Regions from separate parts of the Mesorhizobium sp. M0239 genome, predicted to be linked through region 1. Evidence: predicted binding sites of a transcription regulator. Region 1 holds the regulator's gene; the other holds the start of a gene.
The links. The regulator LexA, encoded in region 1, represses DNA repair genes until DNA is damaged. The targets are predictions, from matches to a motif close to TGTTCNNNNTGTGTTCNG.
Positions count from the first base shown of each region.

Region 2: NKI99_RS01275 (PA0069 family radical SAM protein) is a predicted target of LexA. The motif match lies at 2,782-2,799, and genes of this name have one in related genera.

Region 1 covers NZ_JAMYSG010000024.1:87,838-100,009, forward strand. The annotation lists gene NKI99_RS23945 (AMP-binding protein) at 1-795, shown strand, start outside; gene kynA (tryptophan 2,3-dioxygenase) at 792-1,628, shown strand; gene kynU (kynureninase) at 1,709-2,956, shown strand; gene lexA (transcriptional repressor LexA) at 3,368-4,108, shown strand; gene NKI99_RS23965 (ComEC/Rec2 family competence protein) at 4,102-6,552, opposite strand; gene gltX (glutamate--tRNA ligase) at 6,654-8,078, shown strand; gene gltA (citrate synthase) at 8,264-9,592, shown strand; gene lpxB (lipid-A-disaccharide synthase) at 9,647-10,825, opposite strand; gene NKI99_RS23985 (LpxI family protein) at 10,818-11,735, opposite strand; gene lpxA (acyl-ACP--UDP-N-acetylglucosamine O-acyltransferase) at 11,707-12,172, opposite strand, start outside.
Region 2 covers NZ_JAMYSG010000001.1:265,368-277,539, reverse strand. The annotation lists gene moaB (molybdenum cofactor biosynthesis protein B) at 1-514, shown strand, start outside; gene NKI99_RS01290 (GFA family protein) at 652-1,074, shown strand; gene NKI99_RS01285 (hypothetical protein) at 1,082-2,056, opposite strand; gene NKI99_RS01280 (glycosyltransferase) at 2,200-2,724, opposite strand; gene NKI99_RS01275 (PA0069 family radical SAM protein) at 2,874-4,028, shown strand; gene rnhB (ribonuclease HII) at 4,180-4,875, shown strand; gene NKI99_RS01265 (F0F1 ATP synthase subunit B) at 5,007-5,498, opposite strand; gene NKI99_RS01260 (F0F1 ATP synthase subunit B) at 5,509-6,108, opposite strand; gene NKI99_RS01255 (F0F1 ATP synthase subunit C) at 6,172-6,396, opposite strand; gene NKI99_RS01250 (F0F1 ATP synthase subunit A) at 6,482-7,240, opposite strand; gene NKI99_RS01245 (AtpZ/AtpI family protein) at 7,300-7,707, opposite strand; gene NKI99_RS01240 (cell wall hydrolase) at 7,962-9,146, opposite strand; gene NKI99_RS01235 (MFS transporter) at 9,291-10,589, opposite strand; gene NKI99_RS01230 (LysR substrate-binding domain-containing protein) at 10,709-11,632, shown strand; gene der (ribosome biogenesis GTPase Der) at 11,661-12,172, opposite strand, start outside.

The DNA.
Region 1 (12,172 bases):
ATCCACATCATCGAGACCTACAAAGCGACGATCTCCTTCACCGCGCCGACTGCCTACCGCGCCATGCTGAAGGCCATGGATGAAGGTGCCGACCTGTCGTCGCTGCGCGTCGCCGTTTCGGCCGGCGAAACCTTGCCCGCCCCGGTTTTCGAAGAGTGGACGCAAAAGACCGGCAAGCCGATCCTCGACGGCATCGGCGCCACCGAAATGCTGCACATCTTCATCTCCAACCGCTTCGATGACATGAGGCCTGCGTCGACCGGAAAGCCGGTGGGCGGCTATGAGGCGCGCATCGTCGATGACGAGATGCGCGAGGTGCCGCGCGGCACGACCGGCAGGCTGGCGGTGCGCGGCCCGACCGGCTGCCGCTACATGGCCGATGACAGGCAGAAGGAATATGTGCGCGACGGCTGGAACCTCACCGGCGACACCTTCACGCAGGACGAGGACGGCTTCTTCCATTTCGCCGCACGCTCCGACGACATGATCGTCAGCGCCGGCTACAACATCGCCGGTCCCGAGGTCGAGGCGGCGCTGCTGGCGCATCCGGACGTCGCCGAATGCGCGGTGATCGGTGCAGAGGACGCCGAACGCGGCCAGATCGTCGAGGCGCATGTCGTGCTGGTGCAGGGCGTCGCGCCCGACGCCCTCACCACCAAGCGCCTGCAGGACCATGTCAAGGCAACGATCGCGCCCTATAAATATCCGCGATCGGTAAAATTCATCGCCGCTCTGCCCAAGACCCAGACCGGAAAGATCCAGCGCTTCCGGCTGCGCACGGAGAAAATCAATTGAGCCAACCGTACGATCCGGCGTCCGAAGGCGCCCAGATGTCGTTCAAGGAGCGCATGTCCTACAGCGACTACCTGCACCTGGAGAAAGTGCTGGAGGCCCAGACGCCGCTGTCATCGGCGCATGACGAGATGCTGTTCATCATCCAGCATCAGACCTCCGAGCTCTGGATGAAGCTTGCTCTGCACGAGATTGGCGCCGCGATCCGTTCCATCCGCGCCGACCGGCTCGAGCCGAGCTTCAAGATGCTGTCGCGCGTTGCGCGCATCTTCGAGCAGCTGAACAATGCCTGGGACGTGCTGCGGACGATGACGCCCAGCGAATACACCGAGTTCCGCGACGCGCTCGGCCAGTCCTCGGGTTTCCAGTCCTGGCAGTATCGCGCCATCGAGTTCATGGCCGGCAACCGAAACCTGGCAATGCTCGGGCCGCACAAGCATCGGCCCGACCTGAGCGGGAAGCTGGAAGCGATCCTGGCCGAGCCGTCGCTCTATGACGAGGCACTGCTGCTTTTGGCGCGCAACGGATTCGACATCGGTGCCGATGCCAGGCGCACGGACTGGCGTGAGACGCGAACCGAGAATGAAGAGGTGCTGGTCGCCTGGCAGACCATCTACCGCGATCCGCAGCGCTACTGGATGTTCTACGAACTGGCCGAGAAGCTGGTCGACTTCGAGGACTACTTCCGCCGCTGGCGCTTCAACCACGTCACCACGGTGGAGCGCATCATCGGCCTGAAACGCGGCACCGGCGGCACGTCGGGTGCTTCGTATCTGAAGAAAATGCTCGAGGTCGTGCTGTTCCCGGAGCTGTGGACGGTCCGCACCCGGCTCTGACGTCGAAATGAAAACAGGCACAACCGAGGGGACGCGCTGTGGCGGAAAACCCTTCGCGAACAACCGGGGACTGACCGACCATGAGTGGAATTCCTGATCTCGCCGCAGTCGAAGCGATGGATGCCACGGATCCGCTGCGGGCCATGCGCGACCGTTTCATTCTGCCGGAGGGGATGATCTATCTCGACGGCAATTCACTGGGGGCAGCGTATCATGCCGTTTTCAGCGAGCTGCAGCAGGCGGCGACCCAAGAATGGGCCCAGGATCTCATCCGAGCTTGGAACACGGCCGGATGGTTCGAGATGCCAATCGAACTCGGCGACCAGCTCGGACGCCTGATAGGAGCCGCGGCCGGCCAGACCGTTGTCTGCGACACGACATCGACCAACATCTACAAGGTGCTGCACGCGGCGATGGAGATGCGGCCCGGCCGGTCGGCCATCGTCGCCGAAGGTGACAGTTTTCCCACCGACCTGTACATCGCCGAAGGCGTGGCCTCGACCCGGGATGGCGTCCTGCTGCGCCTCGCGGGTGTCGACGCGCCGACCATCGAAGAGCTGATCGACGAAAACGTCGCGGTGGTGCTGGTCAATCACGTCAATTACAAATCGGGTGAACTGCGCGACATGGCGGCGCTGACGCGCAAAGCTCATGCGGCCGGAGCGCTGATCGTCTGGGATCTTTGCCACACCGCCGGCGCCCTGCCCGTCGAGCTCGATCACGCAAATGCCGATTTCGCCATCGGCTGCACCTACAAGTACCTCAACGGCGGTCCGGGCGCACCGGCCTTCATCTATGCCGCGCAGCGCCACCACGGCGATATCAGCCAGCCGCTCAGCGGCTGGTGGGGCCATGCGCGGCCCTTTGCCTTCGAACGGGGTTATGTTGCCGGCACCGGCATCCGCCGCTTTTTGTGCGGCACTCAGCCGATCCTGTCGATGCGGGCGCTCAAAGGCGCGCTTGCCATCTGGAATGACGTCGACATGGCGGCATTGCGAAAGAAGAGTGTCGCGTTGACAGAACTGTTCATCCAGCTCGTCGAAGCCAGGTGCGGCGCCTACGGTCTCACGCTGGAGACCACCCGCGACGCGACCAGGCGCGGCAGCCAGGTGTCGTTCCTTCACGATCACGGCTATCAAATCATGCGGGCGCTGATCGAGCGCGGCGTCATCGGTGATTTTCGTGCGCCATCGACCATCCGTTTCGGCTTCACGCCGCTCTATGTCGGCTACAAGGATGTGTGGCTGGCGGTTGAGGTGCTGGAGGATATTCTGCGCACGGGCGCATGGAAGGACCGCCGTTTCGCGGTCAAGGAAGCCGTTACCTGACGCAACGATCCCCGCGATCCACCGCCGCCGCCCTCACTGCCTGGCAGATGACGGAGGGCTGAATTTCCAGCCACAAATGCCAACAGACGTTGGCGTTTTGGCTCCGTTTCGTTCACGGCAAACGAACGTCCCGAAGATTGATATCGTCCTTTGTGGAGGTCGATAGACTGATAATGCCAAGCCTTGGGTCGAGGATGAGCCACAGGTCATTAACCATAATAATTTCAATGTGAGCAGGCGCATCGCCGTGCCTAGCGCCTGTTGATCGCGACCCGCTGGCAAGCGCCAAATAATTTCAGCAGCCTTAACAAATTCATTAAACTTTAAACGGTTGCAGAACACAACTGGAACAGATAGGGTTTGTTCTGGGTTTGTTTTTCGATTCTGGTTTCAGGTAACCTGGGGGCCGCCATGCTGACGCGCAAGCAACATGAACTGCTGATGTTCATCCATGAACGCCTGAAGGAGAGCGGCATTCCGCCATCCTTCGACGAGATGAAGGAGGCGCTTGACCTTGCCTCCAAATCCGGGATTCATCGGCTGATCACCGCACTTGAGGAGCGCGGCTTTATTCGCCGGTTGCCCAACCGGGCACGCGCGCTGGAAGTGCTGCGATTGCCGGACTCGATCGCGCCCGGTCTCAACGCGGCAAAGAAGTTTTCGCCAAGCGTCATCCAGGGCAGTCTCGGTCAGGGTGGCGCCCTTGGCCGGCAGATCAAGCCGGCGCCTTCGCGGATGCCCTCGCCCGGCAATGATGACGATGCGGTCTCCGCCGTGTCGATCCCGGTCATGGGCCGTATCGCCGCCGGTGTGCCGATCGATGCCATCCAGCATCAGACGCATTCGATCTCGGTGCCGCCGGATATGATCATGGGCGGCGCCCACTATGCGCTGGAGGTCAAGGGTGACTCGATGATCGAGGCCGGCATCTTCGATGGCGACACCGTCATAATCCGCAACGCCGACACCGCCCAGCCAGGCGAGATCATCGTGGCGCTGGTCGACGAAGAGGAAGCGACGCTGAAGCGGTTCCGCCGCAAGGGCGCCTCGATTGCCCTCGAAGCCGCCAATCCAGCCTACGAGACACGGATTTTCGGCCCGGACAGGGTCAAGGTGCAAGGCAAGCTCGTCGGCCTGATCCGCCGCTACTGAGCCGGCTGCGGGTTGGCCGCTGGCTTCTCCGGTTTCTTGAAGGGTGCCAGCCCCCTTGCCTCACGAGAGTATTTGCGTTGCGTGTGCCAGGGCCGATATGGGCTGTCCACCGCGAAGCTGATCGTCGCCGGCGTGGTCGCCGATTGGCGATCGAAGAAGACCGCGGCACTGCCTTTGCGAGCCAGTTGCCGCTTGGTGATGACGAGAACCAGCGGATTGTGACAGGCGTCATACGCGGTGGCGTCATTGATGACGATCAGCTCGGCGAAGCCGCAGGCTTTCCAGGTGTCCTTGCGGTCCTCGACATAGGCAATGATCGCACCGGACATGTGCCTGGCCACGCAAACGCCTGAGGAGCAATAGAACGGCGATCCCAGCGGCAGATCAACGGCATCCGCGACATCGAATTGCCCATAGCTGTTGTCGAACACCTCTGGCACGACGATGGTTTCTGATGTCAGGGCGCGTTTCCAGTTGTCGACGGTGAATTCGTTCGGCCGTTCCCGGCTGACGGCAAGCTCGCCGCCACCGATCGGCAACGCCACCAGCCGGGCGTCTTCCGAGATCAGCACATCCGGCGTGCGCGTATCCGAGACGGTCAGCAAGCCTGCCAGCGCGAATGGCAGGGCAGCGAGCCGCAGCCAAGTTGTCGCCATCGTCGCGATGACCAAAGCAATTGCCACCAACAGGACCGACTGTTGCGAAATCAGCCCGACCCCGTCGACAGGCGAACGCTCGGAGATCCAGCCGGATATGGCGATCATCATCGTCAGGCCCTTACCCATCAGGTAGAGAGCCGGCCAATCCAATCCGAAAGGCATCAGCAGCGCGCTGGCGACGGCCAGGAACATGACGACGGTGACGATCGGCATAACCGCGAGGTTGGCAAACAGGCTAAGCGGCGAGACACGCTGAAAATGCCAGATGGCAAACAGCGTCGTGGCGCTTCCGGCGATGATCGAGGTCATGGCAAGGCCGGTTGCCGCCAGCAGGAATTTTCGCGTCAGGAAACCTGGCATGGATCGCTTTGGCGGCGGCGGTCTAGCTTTTCCCGCGCGGTGATCGGCCCAGCCGGCATAGGCGCCGACCAGAGCCGCGGTCGCGGCGAACGACATCTGAAAACTCGGGCCGACCACCTCATGCGGCGACACCACGATGACGGCGATCGCCGAGATCGCCAGATTGCGCATGGTGAGTGCTGCTCGATCGAACAGCACGGCAATCAGCATCACCGCCAGCATGATGAAGCTGCGCTCGGCGGCAACGACGACTCCCGAGATGATGAGATAGGCCGCGATCGAGAACAGTGCGGCGGCGGCGGCATACTTCTTGACCGGGCGACGCGCGGAAAAGTCGGGAAACAAGGCGAAGGCGCCGCGCAGCAAACCCATGATGGTGCCTGCGACCAGAGCCATGTGCAGTCCCGAAATGGAGATGATGTGGTAGATGCCGGTACGTCGCATCGCCTCATTGATGTCATCGGGAATGCCGGCGCGCACGCCGACGATCAGCGCCGCGGCGATCTCGCCTTCGGCGCCGCCGACGCTCGCCCTGATATGGTCGGCGATGCCTTCACGGGCATTTTCCACGCTAGAGGAAATTCGGGCCGGCAGCGGCATGTCGCCGTCATCGTTGACGACAAGCTTTGGATTGCCGAGAAAGAACCCGCTGCCGCCGATGCCGGCAAAGTAGCTGTCGAAGGAGAAGTCATAGCTGTCCGGCCGCACCGGCCCGGTCGGCGGCAAGAGCTTGGCATATCCGGTGATGAGGGAGCCGGCGGTCACGTCAGCCGGGATCTTGCGTGCCGAAAGCCGCACCCGTTCCGGCGCATAGCGCAGTTTCGGTCTTGCGGTCGATGTCACGTCGATGGTCAGCCGGATACGGCCGGTTTCCATCCGGTCGAGCGAGACGACGCGGCCGGTGACTTGCGTCGAAATTTCCGAGCCCAACATTTGTGTGCCCGCACGCCACGTCTCGACCTTGGCAGCAAGCAGTCCTAGGGCGCACAAAAGTGCCGCCATGAAACACAGATGGGTCTTTGGCCATGAGCGCGAGACCAGCGCACAGATCCCCGTCAGAATGACAACCGCGACAGGTCTCGCAAAGTCGGGTTCAGCCGTCAGCGAAAAATAGCCGATCGCTCCGATCGCCAGGCAGACCGGCACCAGCAGGAAGGCCACGCCCCGGTCGAGTTCCAGGCTCGCCGCCGTGTTCACGCTGTGGTGCAGGCGAGGCAGTGATGTCAGGCTGATTTGCCGGCGCACGCGAACGATCCTGCCGGTCTCGGCAACAGGAACAGAGGCGGCGACATCCGCTTGTAACGGCGCTTGGCCGGGATCCGGCAGGAGGGGCGACGGCAATGGCAGAGGCGCAAAGAGGGACCGTTCGCTGACGCCGATGGCAGCGTCCTCGCCCTGATCCGAGCCCCAGCCTCGTCCAGCCATCGGGTCTGCCCCTTGCGCCCTCGACACCCTATGCTACATGAACGCCGGGCGCGCGAAAGTCCGCGCAACCGCACCCGCTTCAGATGGTTTCCGAGAGTTCCATGTCCGACAAGGTCGTCACCCGTTTTGCCCCCTCGCCCACCGGCTATCTGCACATAGGCGGCGCGCGCACGGCGCTGTTCAACTGGCTGTATGCAAAGCACACTGGCGGCACGATGCTGCTGCGCATCGAAGACACCGACCGTGAACGCTCCAATGAAGCCGCGACGGCTGCCATCCTCGACGGGCTTTCCTGGCTTGGCCTGAGCTGGGACGGCGAGCCGGTGTCACAGTTCGAGCGTGCGCCGCGCCACCGCGAGGTGGCCGAGGAGCTCGTGCGCATGGGCATGGCCTATTATTGCTATGCCACGCCAGCCGAACTGGAGGCCATGCGCGAGGCTGCCAGAGCCAAGGGGCTGCCGCCCCGCTATGACGGCCGCTGGCGCGACCGCGACCCCTCTGAGGCGCCCGCAGGCGTCAAGGGCGCCATCCGCATCAAGGCGCCGACCGAAGGCGAGACCATCGTCCATGACCGTGTCCAGGGCGAGGTGCGCTTTCCCAACAAGGATCTCGATGACTTCATCATCCTGCGTTCTGACGGCAATCCCACTTACATGCATGCCGTCGTCGTCGATGATCATGATATGGGCGTCACCCATATCATTCGCGGCGACGATCATCTGACCAATGCCGCTCGCCAGACCGTGATCTACAACGCCATGGGCTGGGACGTGCCGTCCATGTCGCATATCCCCCTGATCCACGGCGCCGATGGCGCCAAGCTGTCGAAGCGGCACGGCGCGCTTGGCGTCGAGGCCTATCGCGCCATGGGCTACCTGCCGGAGGCGCTGCTCAACTACCTGGCGCGCCTTGGCTGGAGCCATGGCGACGACGAGATCATGTCGATCAAGGATATGATCTCGTGGTTCGACATCGGCGATGTCAACAAGGGCGCGGCGCGCTTCGACTTCGCCAAACTGGAAGCGATCAACGGCGCGCATATGCGCAGCATGAGCGATGCCGAGCTGTTCGACATCTTCATCGCCACCCTGCCCTATCTCGAAGGTGGCCCGGCGATCGCAGCACGCCTGAACGACAGCACCAAGGCGCAGTTGCTGGCAGCGCTTCCGGGCCTGAAGGAGCGCGCCAAGACGCTGGTCGAGCTCGTCGACGGCGCGGCCTTCCTGTTTGCCACGCGACCTCTGCCGATCGACGACAAGGCGGCCCTTCTGCTCACCGACGATGCCCGCAAGATCCTGCGCAGTGCTCACGAAGCTTTGAACGGGCTTGCGAGTGACTGGACAGCCGCCTCGGCGGAGGCGGCGATCCGTGAGGTGGCTGCGGCCGGCAGTCACAAACTCGGCGCGGTGGCCCAGCCTTTGCGCGCCGCTTTGACCGGCAAAAGCACCTCGCCGGGCGTGTTCGATGTGCTCGCCGTGCTCGGCCGCGAGGAAAGCCTGGCGCGCATCTCAGATCAAATCGATTAGGAGCAAACTGGCCCAAGAAGATTGGCATTGAAAGGCGGGTTTCGCAGTGCAACATTAGGCCTTGGCCCAATCTGGCACGCACCTCCTGAAATGCGGTGGCGAATACGCGCATTGCGGTGATTTTCGACGTGTCGCTCTGCAGAATTTTGCCTTTGCCGGCATGAGGAAACAAGAAGGAGTTTGCAATGACCGAAGCTGCGAAAAAAATGGATTTGGGCGGCAAGACCCAGGAGGCCACGGCAACGCTTGCATTCGCCGGCAAGACCCATGAATTCAAGGTGCGAAGTGGTTCGGTCGGGCCTGATGTCATCGATATCGCCTCGCTCTACTCAACCACCGGCGCCTTCACTTACGATCCCGGCTTCACCTCGACGGCAAGCTGCGAGTCCGAAATCACCTTCATCGACGGCGACGCCGGCATCCTGTTGCACCGCGGCTATCCGATCGACCAGTTGGCCGAACATGGCGATTTCCTCGAGGTCTGCTATCTCCTGCTCTACGGTGAATTGCCGACCAAGGCGCAGAAGGACGACTTCGACTATCGCGTGACGCGCCACACCATGGTGCATGAGCAGATGTCGCGCTTTTTCACCGGCTTCCGCCGCGACGCGCATCCGATGGCGGTGATGTGCGGCGTGGTCGGCGCGCTGTCGGCCTTCTACCACGACTCCACCGACATCTCCGACCCCTACCAGCGCATGGTTGCCTCCATGCGGCTGATCGCCAAGATGCCGACAATCGCGGCGATGGCCTACAAATACCACATCGGCCAGCCCTTCATTTACCCGAAGAACGAGCTGAACTTTGCCGCCAACTTCCTGCACATGTGCTTTGCCGTGCCGTGCGAGGAATACAAGATCAACCCGGTGCTGGCGCGCGCCATGGAGCGCATCTTCATTCTGCACGCCGACCACGAGCAGAACGCCTCGACCTCGACCGTTCGTCTCGCCGGCTCGTCGGGCGCCAACCCGTTTGCGTGCATCGCAGCCGGCATAGCCTGCCTGTGGGGCCCCGCGCATGGCGGCGCCAATGAAGCGGCGCTCAACATGCTTGGCGAGATCGGCCATGTCGATCACATCCCCGAATTCATCGCCCGCGCCAAGGACAAGGACGACCCGTTCCGCTTGATGGGCTTTGGCCACCGCGTCTACAAGAACTACGATCCGCGCGCCAAGATCATGCAGAAGACGGCACATGAGGTTCTGGGCGAACTCGGCATCAAGGACGATCCGCTGCTCGACATCGCCATGGAGCTGGAAAAGATCGCGCTGACCGATTCCTATTTCATCGAGAAGAAGCTCTACCCGAATGTCGACTTCTATTCCGGCATCACGCTGAAGGCGCTGGGCTTCCCCACCACCATGTTCACCGTGCTGTTCGCGGTCGCCCGCACCGTCGGCTGGATCGCCCAGTGGAAAGAGATGATCGAGGATCCGCGCCAGAAGATCGGCCGCCCGCGTCAGCTCTATACCGGTGCGCCCGAGCGTGACTACGTGCCGATCGCCAAGCGGTGAATTGGGAGTAGGGATTGGGCATTAGGCAGTAGGCACGGTCAACTTCCCTACTCCCTACTGACTATTCCCTCTCTTGATATACCGCATCACCACCTGCGCGGCGATCTCGCCGGACGGTCTAACCGTCGCCATACGCCGCGTGATCTCTGCAAATCCATTCTTCTGCCAGGCGCGCATGCCGCTGTCGGCGAACAGGGCTTCCAATTGCCGGGCCAGATTGTTCGGCTTGATGTAGCCGTCGTAGAATTCCGGAATAAGCGCTCGATCCGATATCAGATTGGGCAGCAGCGCCGACCAGACGGAAACGAGGTACGGCGCCAAGACGCGCGCGACCGGGTCGAGCCTGTAGCAGGAAATCATCGGCACGCCGGCCAGCGCCAGTTCCAGCGATACCGTCCCGGACGCTATCAGCGCCGCATCGGCTTTGCCGAAAGCCTGCCATTTGCGCTGGGGATCGACGATGATCTCAGGCTTTTCATCCCAGCGGTTGACGAAGGATTTGACGAGGTCGGCGACATGCGGAACGGTCGGCAGCAGCAGCCGTAGGCGGTGGCCACGCGCACGCAGAATCGACACCGTCTCGCCGAACGGGTCGAGCAGCCGCCGTACCTCGCCACGCCGCGAACCGGGCAGGACGAGCAGGGTCTTGACGCGATCAGGAGAAAGGTCGCGCGGCAGCTCCTGCGCCTTGGCTGCGGCCAGCAAGCCCGCATCGTGGGTCAGGCGATGCCCGACATAAGTGCCCGGTGGCCCGCCGAGCCGATCGAGCTCCTTGACCTCGAAAGGCAGGATGCAGAGGATGTGGTCGACATAGGGCTTCATCGCCACCGCCCTGCCCGGCCGCCACGCCCATACGCTCGGGCAGACATAGTGGATGATCGGAATCGACGGGTTGGCCGCACGCACCTTTTTGGCGACGCGCAACGAAAAGTCCGGACTGTCGATGGTGACAAGGCAGTCCGGCTTTTCGTCGGCAACGGTCTTGGCCAGTTGGCTGATCCGCCGTATCAGGCGCGGCAGGTCGCGCAGGACGGCACTGAACCCCATGAGGGCGATCTCACCGGCATCGAATGGCGAGACCAGTCCCAGCGCCTGCAAATGACGGCCGCCGAGGCCGACGAGTTGCACCTCGCGCCCGGCCGCCTGCCTGAGCGAGCGTACTATGTCGGCGCCGAGCAGGTCGCCGGACTCCTCTCCGGCAACGATCGCGATCTTCAATACCCTGTCAGCCATTACGCGGCTCCGTGGCGACAGGCAGGCCAAGGACGAACAGGCCGAGTGCATTGGCGCGTGCGATGGTTTCAGGACCTTCGAGGATCAGCGAGCGTCCCGCCTCGACGGCAATGCCGGCGAGCCCGGCCGCGTGCGCTGCCTCGACCGTCTGCGGACCGATGGATGGAAGATCGGCGCGCAGTTCCTGACCAGGCTTGGCGCACTTGACGAGGACGCCGCGGGTCTTGCCCGCAATACGGCCGTGGCCGCGCAGCAGCTTCGCACGATCAAGCAGGCCGGCTGTTCCTTCGATGCCTTCCAGCGCGATTGCCCGGCCGCCAACGGCGATCGCCGCCTGGCCGACATCCAGCGCCCCGATGGCCTTTGCTGCCGCAAGGCCCGCCTCAATATCGCGCCAGTCCAATTTTCGCGGTTCGGTCTTGGTCAGCACGCCTTCGGCGGCGACAAGATTCGGCACTACTTCGTGGGCGCCAACGACCTTTATTCCACGCGCTTCGAGGCCCCGTGCCAAGATCTTTAGAAGACCATCATCGCCACGCGCGAGCGCCATGACGACCAAAGGAATCACCGCGAGCAGGCTGAGACTGGGGCGCAGCGCAAGCAATCGCGGCCGGCGCTTGATCTCGCCTGCAAGCACCAGATGGGTGATCCGGTGCCGCCGCAGCAATGGGACGAGCGAGCCTATACCTTCCAGAGCGAGGTTTTCGTGATCGTATCGGGAGAGTTCCGCGATGCGGTCGACTTCGCCTTCCATCAGGATGACGAAGGGCGGATAACCTTGTTCAGCCGAACCGGCCGCGACTTCGACCGGCAGACTGCCGCCGCCGGCAATGATGCCGACCCTGGAGCCCGGCGGAAGATCAAGACGCGCTGCCGCTGTCTCAGTCTTCGTCATCGACATCGTCGCCATCGCCGCCCTTGAGCGACGGCACAGCATAGTGCCGCTTGCCGCGACTGGTGATGAAATCGATGATCTTCATGGCGGTCGGCGACGACGCGAACTCCGCCTTGGCGAATTCGATGTTCTCGCCAACGGTGCGGGAACGATCGAAGATCATCCTGTAAGCCTTGCGCAGCACAAGGATTTCGGACCTCGGCAGACCGGAACGCTTGAGGCCGATGATGTTGAGACCGCGCAGGCTGGCGCGGTTGCCGACCGCGATGGCAAAGGGAATGACATCGCCGACGATCGCCGAGCAGCCGCCCAGAAAGGCGTTGTCGCCGATGCGAACAAACTGATGCACAGCGGTCAGGCCGCCGATATAGACATTGTTGCCGACCTCGCAGTGGCCGCCCAGCGTTGCGCCATTGGCGAACGTCGCATTGTTGCCGACGACGCAATCATGG
Region 2 (12,172 bases), on a different contig from region 1:
CATCGCGGTGCTGACCGTTTCGGATACGCGCAGCCTCGCCGACGACAAATCCGGCCAGACGCTGGCCGACCGCATCACCGAGGCCGGCCATCTGCTGGCGGCCCGCAATATCGTCACCGACGACCGCGAGAAAATCCGCGACACGGTTCTGGCGTGGTCACAGGACAAGAATATCGATGTCGTCATCACCACCGGCGGCACCGGCTTCACAGGCCGTGACGTGACGCCGGACGCGCTGGAGCCGATCTTCGAAAAGCGCATGGATGGCTTTTCGGAAGTGTTCCACCGGATTTCCTACGACAAGATCGGCACCTCGACGATCCAGAGTCGGGCGACCGGCGGCGTCGTCAACGCCACCTTCGTCTTCGTGCTGCCGGGTTCGCCAGGCGCCTGCAAGGACGCGTGGGACGGCATCCTGAAAGCGCAGCTCGACTACCGGCACATGCCGTGCAACTTCGTCGAGATCATGCCGCGCCTGGACGAGCATTTACGGCGCGGCAAATCGGCTTTGTAAAAGCCAGGCAAAGCGTCGGTTCCACGCCGCTTTTGCAGGCAGAACAGCACCGGTGCCTTCGAAACACCATTCCAAACCGAACCTCGGAAAAGTACCTTGCCTGAAGGCGATCATCGCCATCACGACAAGGCAGAACCATGACCACGCATACCGGCGGATGCCATTGCGGCAACATACGCCTTGCATTTTCCACCGAACTCGACCCATCGCAAATCGAAGTTCGCGCCTGCCAATGCTCGTTCTGTGTCAGACATGGTTCGCGCGCCATTGCCGATCCGGACGGCAGACTGACCATCTCGGTCAAGGATGAGGCGCGATTGCGAAAATATCAGTTCGGGCTGAGGACGGCCGACTATTTGATCTGCCGGGATTGCGGCGTCTATGTCGCCGCAATCGCCGGAGAGGATGACGCAAGGGCGATCGTCATCATCAACGCCCTGGACGACCGAGAGCGGTTCAATCAGGAGCCGGCTCGTGTCGACTTCGATGCCGAAAGCCGGGCACAGCGCCAAGCCAGGCGCCGCGCTCACTGGACGCCTGTCGAGATGAGCTTCGGATAGGCAGCTCTCAGCGGATGACCGGCTCGCCATGAAACCGTCGGCGCGACGGCGGCGATACGCCGAAGCCGACTTCCATCATCAGTCGCGGCGTGCGTGCCGGCACGGTGCCCATATGAAAGCCAAAGGGGTCCTCGACGAAGCCGAGACCGGCCTCGCCGGTCAGCGTCACCGGGCTCTGCTCGCCATAGACATCCAGAACCTGTTGCGCGGGATGGCCGACCAGAAGGGTAAGCTGATGCTTTAGGCTGCGGCGCTTGTGGCTGCCCCTGACATAGACATGCGGACCGGTGTCGGCGTCGACCGGCTTGAGGTAGAAGAAGAATTTCAGCATGCGCCAGTCGTCGAGGTCAAAATGATACTTGCCGAGCGAGGCGAGGTTCTTGTCGGCATCCGAAGCGGCACCTGTGGGAAAACTCCACCAGACCCGCGTCGTGATCAGTTTCGCCTGGCCGCCGAGATAGTGCGCGGCAATATCCAGAAGCAGCGGATCGCGCTGGATGGCAAGCGCCGCCGGGCAGTCGAGGATGCGCTCGAAAAAATGCCCGCTAAGCAGCGAGCGGCCAAGGCGTTTCTCGGCCTCGGCATGTTCCCCCGGCATGAATTCGAGACGGCGGTCGAAATTGCCGAAGCAAGGCGTGCGCCCGGCGAAGTCGGCGATCTCTTCATGGATATCAGGCGGCAGGACCAGGCCTGAGAACAGCCCGTCGGAGCGCAACGCATCGACGACCGCTCCCCGTTCGACACCGGCAAACATCGTATCCCCGGCATTGGCGACCGGGCGGGCGCGCTTTGCGCCGAGCCAATGCATGCGGCGTCCGGGCATGGTGCGCGCCAACACGAACATCGGCAGCCAGGCAGGGTTCTCACGCAGGTCCGTCAGATAGGTTGGAATACGCACGGCGATGCGCCGCAGCAGGCTGCCGTTGCGCGCAATGGCCTCGAGACTGGCCGCGCCGGATGTGTCGGGGGTTGAAAGCTTCATTGGGTCCTCGGCTATGAGAGCACCACCGATGCCGCATCGGTGCTCGCCTCTCGGCATGACCCAAACCCAATTCCCGCTTGAACGGAAGCTAACCCCGCGTCAAACTTTGTGCAATGCACAATGACCTGAGCAACTGCAAAAAATCACGTCGAGGGGCGGCGCTCCTGCTTGGCCGGCGCCATCCAGATTTCGGCGTCGAGCCGCTTCTTCGCGAGGCCGCGGGCGATGGCCTCGGCACTGCCGGCACTCTTGGCCGCGGCCGCCGCCTGACGCTTGCTGATCAGCAAGCCGTCGGCCAAGGCGCGGTTTCCCGAAAAGACCCGGGCCAGGAATGGCGTGCGACTGGCTCGCGTGCGCGAAAACCGTGCCGCCATGGTCTGCCTGGCCGTATGGGCGACAACTTCATCGATCCAGCCCTCCACCAGCCGCGCGCCCGGCTCCAGGAGCAGCAACCAATCCCCCTTGGCCTGGCGGATGCCGGCAGCGACACCGCCCGTCACGTACTGACAGCCGGCATGCTCGGCCACATGATGCGTCTGGTCGGTAGAGCCTGTGTCGCAGACGATGACTTCACGCACCACGCCTTCGACCGCGCCGCCAATCAACGAGGCGAGCGTGCGGGCGAGGCCCTCCTCGTCGTTGCGGGTTTCGATGAGAACACTGAGCATCCTTAGCCGAATAGCGGAAAGCGCCCGACAGCGCCAGTTTTGCATCGCACCATAGAAAGTTCTTGCTTTGTTCTTATCAACGAAATAGGAATAATTTCATGAGCAGAGCGATTCGACACAACATGGACAGTCCCTGGGAGCGGGCGAAAATGGAACAGATCGTGCGCGCCGACATTGCAGCTTTCGGAGCAGGAAGAGCCGAGATGGCCAACGCGATGGTCGAGCAGAGCGGCATGCGTGTCCGCCCGGACCGCAACCGCGGCAGGTCAGCGGGTATCAATCCGTCCGGCCGGTTCGAGCCGATCAGCCGGCACGTGTTCGACGATGGCTGGAATTCGCTGGAGGAACTGCCGCCCTTCAAGACCGAAGTGCAGGTCGAGAAGCCGCGCACAATCATCACCCGCAACGAATCGCCCGACATTTCCTTCGACCGTTCCATCAACCCCTATCGCGGCTGCGAGCATGGCTGCGTCTATTGCTTTGCCCGCCCGACGCACGCGTTCATGGGCCTGTCGCCGGGTCTGGATTTCGAATCGAAGTTGTTCGCCAAGCCTGATGCGGCGCGCTTGCTTGACAAGGAGCTTTCGAAAGACAGCTACCAGCCGCGCACCATCGCCATCGGCACCAACACCGACCCCTACCAGCCGATCGAGAAGCAATACCGGATCATGCGCGAAATTCTCGAAGTGCTGGAAGCGCGCGGCCATCCAGTCGGCATCGTGACAAAGTCCGCTCTGGTGACGCGCGATATCGATATCCTGTCACGCATGGCCGAACGCGGGCTCGCCAAGGTGGCGCTGTCGGTGACGACGCTCGACCGTATGCTGGCGCGCACCATGGAGCCGCGCGCGTCGACACCGACCAAGCGGCTGGAAGCGATCCGGCAGCTTTCGGATGCCGGCATTCCGGCGTCGGTCATGGTGGCTCCTATCATTCCGGGCCTGACCGATCCGGAGATGGAACGCATCCTCGATTCCGCACGTGCGGCCGGCGCGCGCGAAGCGGGCTACGTGATCCTGCGCCTGCCGCTGGAGGTCAGCCCGATCTTCAAGGATTGGCTGCTGCGCCATTATCCCGACCGCTACCGCCATGTGATGTCGCTGGTCCGCTCGATGCGCGACGGCAAGGACTACGATTCGGAATGGGGCAAGCGCATGAAGGGCGCCGGTCCCTACGCCTGGCAGATCGGCCGGCGCTTCGAGATCACAGCCAAGCGGCTCGGCCTCAATGCCGAACGGCGCACGCTGCGGACCGACCAGTTCGTTGCCGCCGGGAAAGACCAGGTGCAGCTGACGCTGCTTTGAGAGACAATTCGTCGCGGTGGTTTGATCCGTCGCGGCACCAGAATCCCGTCCGGCCTGCCCCGGCCTGCAGACGGTGCCCTCCCGGTCCGGCGCCCCACCCGACCCGGAGGGACTTGCGGAGAATCAGAGCCGATGCGAACCTCGCCGCAACATGGCTCGCGCGCGTTCTGATTCTCCGCCTCTCTTTGAGATCATCGAGAAGCCTGACTTCTCCTTCGAGACGAAGGCGATGGCGGAGGGCCTGTGGCCGGTCGCCGGGATGGACGAGGCCGGCCGTGGCCCCCTGGCCGGGCCGGTGGTCGCCGCGGCCGTGGTGCTTGATCCCGCCAACATTCCGGACGGCCTCGACGATTCCAAACGCCTCAGCCATTTGCAGCGTGAGGCCTTGTTCCTGCGAATTCTTGGCTCCGCGCAGGCGGTCTCGATGGCCTCAATCAGTGCCGAGGGCATCGACGGCAGCAACATCCTCAAGGCAAGCCTGGAAGCCATGCGGCGCGCCCTTGTCGGACTGTCGGTCCGACCGAAACTAGCCCTCGCTGATGGACGCGACGTGCCGCCGGGGCTGCCTTGTGAAGGGCGCGCGCTGATCAAGGGCGACCAGCGTTCGCAATCGATCGCTGCCGCCTCGATCGTCGCCAAGGTGATGCGTGACCGCATGATGTGCGGCTGCGGCAATCATCACGACCGCTACGGGTTCGAAGTCCACATGGGCTACGCCACGGTTCGCCATCGCACCGCGATCGAAGCGCATGGCCCGGTGGCGCGGCTGCATCGCGTGTCGTTTTCGCCGTTCAGGCTGGGTGGCGCTGAAGTGGTCGAAGAAGAGAGCTTTGCTGGGCTGGATTGAGCAACGGCAGCAGCGACAAGTCAATCTCCCCCTTGTGGGGAGATTGACCGCTTCAGCGTCTCACGCACTCTCCAAGCAAAAAAGCCGCCAGGTTGCCCGGGCGGCTTTAATTGTATGAGGGCTGTGAGGGCTCAGTTCAGCTTCGACTTCACGTCCGCAAGCGAAGCCTTGAACAGATCGGCACCGGCCTTGGCGTCGATCTTGCCGGCAAGCAGCGCGCGCGCTGCCTCGACGGCGATATCGACGGCGCTGGCGCGGACTTCGCTGATGGCGTCACGCTCGGCCTGGCCGATCTTCTGTTCGGCAAGCGCGGTGCGCCTGACAACATAGTCCTCGGTTTTCTTGTGCGCCTCGGCGGCAAGCATATCGGCTTCGCGCTTGGCGGCGGCGACGATGTCGGCGGCCTCCTGCTCGGCTTCCTTGCGCTTGCGCTGATACTGGCCAAGCAGTTGCTGGGCCTCCTCGCGCAGTCGGCGTGCTTCGTCCAGTTCATTGCTGATCCTGGCGGCGCGGGCGTCGAGCGCCTTGGCGATCAGGCGAGGCACCTTGATGTAGACGGCAATGCCCAGGAAGATGACCAGGGCAACCGTGGCCCAGAGCGTCGCGAGAGATGTGTAATCCATGATGCGCTCCTCACCGGGCCACGGATTTGACCGCGGCCGCGATCTCGGCCTTGCTGGCCTTGCCGCCAGCCAGGGCTTCGACGATCGCCGAAGCGGTATCCTCGGCGATGCTGCCGACTTCCTTCATGGCATTGGCCTTGATGGAAGAAATGCGGGCTTCGGCTTCGCCAAGCTTGGCGTCGAGCGCGGCCTCGACCTTCTTGCGCGCGGTGTCGGCCTCGGCCTTGGCCGCGTCGTTGGCCTGCTGGCCGATCGCGTTGGCCTTGGTCTTGGCTTCCGCCAGTTCCTGCTCGTAGGCAGCAACGGCGGCGTCGGCCTCGCCCTTCAACTTGGCCGCCTGATCAAGGTCCTGCGTGATGCGATCGTTGCGGACATCGATGATGCCGCCGACGCGCGGCATCACCACCCGCTTCAGGAAGAGATAGAACAGCCCGAAGGTGATCGCCAGCCACAGAAGCTGCGACGGGAACGTCGCCGGATCGAATGGCGGAAACGTGCCATGCGCTTCAGCAGGCACGCTGGTGCCGGAATGCGTTTCGCCTTCCGTCGCAGCGTGGCTGGTATCGGCTGATGGCGCGGACTCTTGCGCAAAGGCAGATGTCACGAACATGGACTATCCCCGAAATTCAGGCCCGCCGCTTGCGCGGCCGGCCTGTCCAATCTTCCCGAGTGCTCAGCCGAACAGGGCCAGAAGCGCGATGAGAAGCGAGAAGATGCCCAGAGCTTCGGTCACGGCGAAGCCGAAGATCAGGCGGCCGAACTGGCCATCGGCAGCCGACGGGTTGCGCAGAGCGCCCGCCAGGTAGCTGCCGAAGATGTTGCCGAGGCCAATGCCCGCGCCACCCATGCCCAGGCAAGCGATGCCGGCGCCGATGTACTTTGCTGCTTCTGCGTCCATTTGTTCAACTCCTTTGGATCTAAAATTCCGTTGCGATTCCATCCGGCGCCAATGTTGGAAATTCCTGGGCCGGAAACTTTTGGACCTAATGCCCGGGGTGCAGGGCGTCGTTGAGATACATGCAGGTCAACACGGCAAAGACGTAGGCCTGCAGGAAGGCGACCAGCAGTTCCAGTGCCGTCAGCGCCACCGCCATCGCCAGAGGCAGGATAGAGCCGGCGACGCCGACCGCGCCGAGCGCGCTCAGGCTGACCACGAAGCCGGAGAACACCTTCAGCGTGATGTGGCCGGCGAGCATGTTGGCGAACAGACGAACCGAGAGGCTGACCGGGCGCGACACGAAGGAGATCACTTCGATCAGCACCACCAGTGGCAGCAGGAAGACCGGCACGCCATGCGGCACGAACAGTTTCAGGAAGCCAAAACCATGCTTCATGAAGCCGTAGACGACCACGGTTGCGATCACCAGCACAGCAAGGCCGAAGGTGACGATGATGTGGCTGGTGACGGTGAAGAAATACGGGAATAGGCCAAGCAGATTGGCGACGAGCACGAACATGAACAGCGAGAACACGAGAGGGAAGAACTTCATGCCTTGCGTGCCGGCGGCATCGCGCAACATGTTGCCGACGAACTCGTAGGCCATCTCGGAGACCGACTGAAGCCGCCCGGGAACCAGGCTGCGGCTCGACGTCGTGAGAAACAGGAATCCAGCCGCGACGATCACGGTTGCGACCATGAACAGCGCCGAATTGGTGAAAGACAGGTCATAGCCGCCGATGTCGATCGGAATCAGCTTGTTGATATGGAACTGGTGGATCGGATCGACCTTGTCAGCTGCCACGTTCAAACCCCGTCAATGCCGCGTACGGCCTCGTTACCATTACCGCACATGAAGCGCGGTCATTTCTTGTCGTCTTGGTCACGGCGCGATTTATCGCCCTGTCCAAATTCTGCCACAACGCCGGCGGAACGCATCACATTGAGCACTCCGGCGCCAAAACCAAGCAGCAGAAACACGATCAGACCCCATGGCGATGTCCCCGCCAGACGGTCGATGATCCAGCCGATGCCGGCACCCACCACCACCCCGGCGATAAACTCGCTGGAGAGTTTGAGCGCCTGACCATAACCGGCCACACTGCCCGCTTTCGCGTCGTCTTTCCCCTCGAGCCGGCCCGGCCGCCTTGTCGCAAGCGAAGCTTCAAGGTCACGGCGGCGGCGCTCAAGATCGTCGTCGCGGATATCGGGTTCATGCTGATTGCCGCGGCCGGTTTTTCCGGTTCCGTCTGGCCCATTCTTGTCGGCCATCGCAACCCCCCTGCCCGGTCAGACCGTCACCGTCCGTCCGCTTCTAAAGTCGCCGGCAACATAGTTAGAGGGTTTGCGCCCGTCAAGCCACGGGCGGAAGTTCATTGCCATGTATTTTAGGCAATAAAATCAATCAATTAGAAAGGTGCGACATCGTGCCCGCCATGATGACGAGGATGCATGGCGCGAATCCCCTGCGCAATGGCTCTTCGATAGGCTGCGCGCCACATCAAAGATCAGCGGCTGCTCTGCACTCAGCTCCAGCCGCCGCCATAGGTCCGATAGAAGATATGCAGGCCGATCTTGGTCATCTTCTGCATCGTGCGCGCCCAGCCGGGATGGACATATTGGGCATAGTAGTGGGTCGACGATCCGACCTCCGGGATGAAGATCTTGCCGGCAGTGACGGCCATGGCGATCTCCTGGGCGGTCTTGTAGGCGGCTGGGCTATCGATGCGCTTCTTCCTGCCGTCGCAGGCGAAGGAGAACTGGCAGCGGTTGAACCAGCTGTCGTTCTGGTAGACGACGCCGCAGATCGAATTCGGATAGGTCGGATTGCGGACGCGGTTGAGGATGACCTGGGCGACGGCGGCCTGGCCGCGCACGGATTCGCTCCTCGCCTCGAAATAGATGCCGTTGGCAAGGCATGCCTGCTCCTTCTGGGAGAAGACGCTCGCCGGCAGCGGGTTCTGGATCCACGAATGATCGCCCTTGGCCATCGGCGGAATGAAGCGGCCCTCATTGGGCTGCTCGTCCTGAAGCAGGGCTTCGAAGGGCGATGCCTTGGCATAATCAGGCTCGGACTGCGCGTAGGCGGTGGCCAGCACGTCTGGATGGTCGTTGTTGACCAGCGCTGCCAGCATGGCCGGCACGCCGGGATCCGGCTTCTTGTCCTCGCGCGCATGGAATGCCGCGGCGATCTGGATTTCCTTGCCTTTGATCTGCGGCTTGGCGAAAGCCATTTTCAGGCCGCTGTCCATGCTGGGCCGCAGCAAGGAGGAGGTGCGCTCGAAGATCGAGCCGGCGTTGAAGTTCTTCGGCGGTGCGACGGGAGACATCTGGACGATGCGCCCTTTCTTCTCGGCGCGCACGACGCGGTCCTCATCGGGCGTGCCGCTGACCTTGCCGCCCTTGCCGCGAAACGACACGTTGCCGACACCGGCCAGGTGGACACCCGATCCGGAGATGGAGCCGGTGACATCGGAATCGACAAAGGGCATCTCGGCCGCATGGGTGGAGCCGGCGACGGATTTCTCGACATAGGAATTCCAGCGCGTGCTCGATGCTTCGAGGCCGGAAACCAGGCTCGTCATGTCCTGATAGGCGGCGACCGTCGGAAAGCCGATCCAGATGCCGAAACCGATGACGAGCGGAGCCAGAAAGCCACGTTTTCTCTCACCGGCGGCGGCAACCAGCCGCTTCAACACACGTCGATGCACGGAACACTCTCCAGGAACGCGACTGACCCCACTGGAGAGCAAAATGATGCATTAACCTTGATGGGACGTTAACGGCTTCGATCGGGTTTTCCCGGCCGACCCGAGGTCGTGGTTGCGAAGTCAGGCGATTTTGCGGCCGGCTATTCAGGCCGGACGCAGGAAGATCGGCCGGGCGATCAGCGCGCAGATGGCGGCCGCCAGCCAGACGCCGGACCAGGACCAGAGGTGCAAGAGCCCCGGAATGGCCACCGGCACCAGGAAGAAGCCGACAAAAACAAAGGTGTTGGCAAGGCTGAGCGCGGTCCCGACATGGCTGGCGCCGGCAAGGGTGGCAAGCTCGGTGTATGCGACGCCGTGCCAGGCGGAGACGGAGATGCCTGCGACAATAAGCACGACTGGAAGGACCGCCAAGCAGATGAGCTGGCCGCCCGGAACGGTTGGGCCGAACAGGACCAGCAGCCAAAGCATGGCGAAGGCAAGGGCGCTGAACGCGCTGCACAAGCGAAGAAATTGGCGGCGGTTGCCGTGACGGTCGGTGAAGCGGCCGCTCCAGATGCGCATGACCATGGCGCCGATCTGAACGGCGGCGAGGCTCGCGCTGATCGCCGCCGTTCCCAATCCAACGAAATCGTGCAGGAACACGGAGGCGAAGGTGAGCACGGCCACCTGCGGAAAGCAGAGCAGGCCGATGGCGGTCGCGATACGCCAAACATCGCGATTGCGCAGCGGCGCCGGTCCGGCCACAGAAGCCGCAGCGAGATGATCCTTGCCCGCCGTCGGCGGCTCGTGCAGCCAGCGCCAGGCGAACAGGGCAGACAGAGCGGATGCACCCGCCAGGACCCCGAACACCGCGCCAAAGCCGAAAGCCAGAGCAAGCGAGGGCAGTATGAGGGCGCCAAGGCCGCCGCCGAGCGGCACCGCCGTCTGCCTGATGCTCATTGCAAAGCCGCGCTCGTTTTCCCGGAACCAGCCCATGATGGCGCGGCCGCTCGAACCGTTGACGCTGCCGCCGAGCAGTCCGGTGATGAGCAGGCTCGCGGCGAGCAGCGTGACGCCGGGAGTACCGGCCTTTGTCGGCACAACCAGCATCGCCATGACCAGGAGCCACACCGCCGTCGCGCCGAGCCCGATCAGGAGCACGCGGCGATCGCCCCAGCGATCGGTGAGCAGGCCCCAGGGCAGTTCGCTGAGCGCGACCCCCAGCCCGAGAAGGCCGAGCGCCAGGCCGAGCTCGGCATTGCCCAGGTGATAGCCCTGGCGAAGAACGACCGCCGTCGCCGGGATGCCGGAGAACGTAGCCGAGAAGGCGGCATTGGCGGCGACGCCGATGCCCAGAACCTTCCAGCGATGGCCGGGCTTGAATACCCTTTCGGCGGAACCGGCTGCCGTATCTTCCAGGAGTTCTGACGGCTGCCGGTCGGCGCAATTGACAATGGCGGACATGACTTCATTTCCCGTGCTGGCCAGTGGTCCCGCCTTGACGATCTGTCCCTACCGCCATAATTTCATCCTGAAAATCAGGAAGTTTTTGACATACAATCCTGAAAATCGGGACTTCACACATGCGACGCGTAACTTTCGACCTCGACGTCCTGCGCAGTTTCGTCACCGGTATGGAACTGGGTAGCTTTGCCAAGGCCGCTGACCGGCTTGGCCGGTCGACGTCGGCGGTCAGCGCGCAATTGAAGAAACTGGAAGAACAGGCAGCGACGCCGATCTTCCGCAAATCAGGACGCGGCCTCGCTTTGACCGAGGCCGGCGAGACTATGCTCGGCTATGCGCGCCGGCTGATCGAATTGAATGACGAGGCGGCATCCGCCATCCATGATGTCGAGTTGGAAGGCTGGGTACGGCTCGGCTTGCAGGAAGATTTCGGCGAGGCGGTGCTGCCGGACGTGCTCGGCCGATTTGCCCGGGCGCACCCCAAGGTCAAGATCGAAGCCAGGATCGCACGCAGCCACGACCTTGCCGAAAGGGTCATGTCAGGCAGTCTCGACATCGCGCTCGCCTGGCACTGCGGCGAAACGCTGCCCTACAGCCAGCATGTCGCCGACGTGCCGATGCGTTGGATCGGGCCGGCAAAGCGCATCGAGACCAGCCTGCGCCACGGTGAGCCACTGCCGCTGGTGGCGCTCGAGGCGCCATGCCTTTTGCGTACGGTTGCAACTGAAACGCTCGACCGTGCCGGCCTGTCGTGGCGGATGGCCTTTTCCAGCCCAAGCCTTGGCGGCATCTGGGCCGCGGTTGCTGCGGGGCTGGGGCTGACGATCCGCACCGACATCGGCCTGCCGGCCAGCGTCAGCGCAATGACGCCGGAGATCGCCGGATTGCCCGCCCTGCCCAAGATGGCGTTGTTCCTGCATCGCAAGGACGCCGAGGCGGAGCCGGTGGCGGCCCGCCTCGGCGATATCCTGCTGGACGCCGCACGGCAAGCGCTGCCCGAAAATGCGCGGGTCAGCGACAACGGCCTGCGCAACGTGGCGTGATCATGAAGCGCCAGGTGGGCGCCGACGATCAGTTGCGTTTCTTGTTTGACCTGCCGGCGAACGGGTTGTCCGACGTGCGCAGCGCAATGCGGATCGGCACGCCGGGCATGTCGAAGGCTTCGCGCAGGCTGTTGGAGAGGTAGCGGACATAGGATTGCGGCATCGCGTCGGGCCGCGAGCACTGGACGACGAAGCCCGGCGGACGGGTCTTGGCCTGGGTGACGTACTTGACCTTCAGCCGGCGCCCGGCAACAGCAGGCGGCGGATGATGCGCCAGGATGCCCTCCAGCCAGCGGTTGAGCTTGCCGGTCGAGACGCGGCTGTTCCACACCTTGTGGGTCTTGATGACGGCATCCATCAGCTTGTCGAGGCCGCGCCCGGTCTCGGCCGAGACGGGTACGGCCTGCATGCCGCGCGCCTGGGGAAGAAGCCGTTCCGTCTTCTCGCGCAGTTCGGCCAGAAGCTCCTGGGGATGGTCGATCAGATCCCATTTGTTGAAGGCGATCACCGGCGCCCGGCCTTCCCTGATGATCAGGTCGG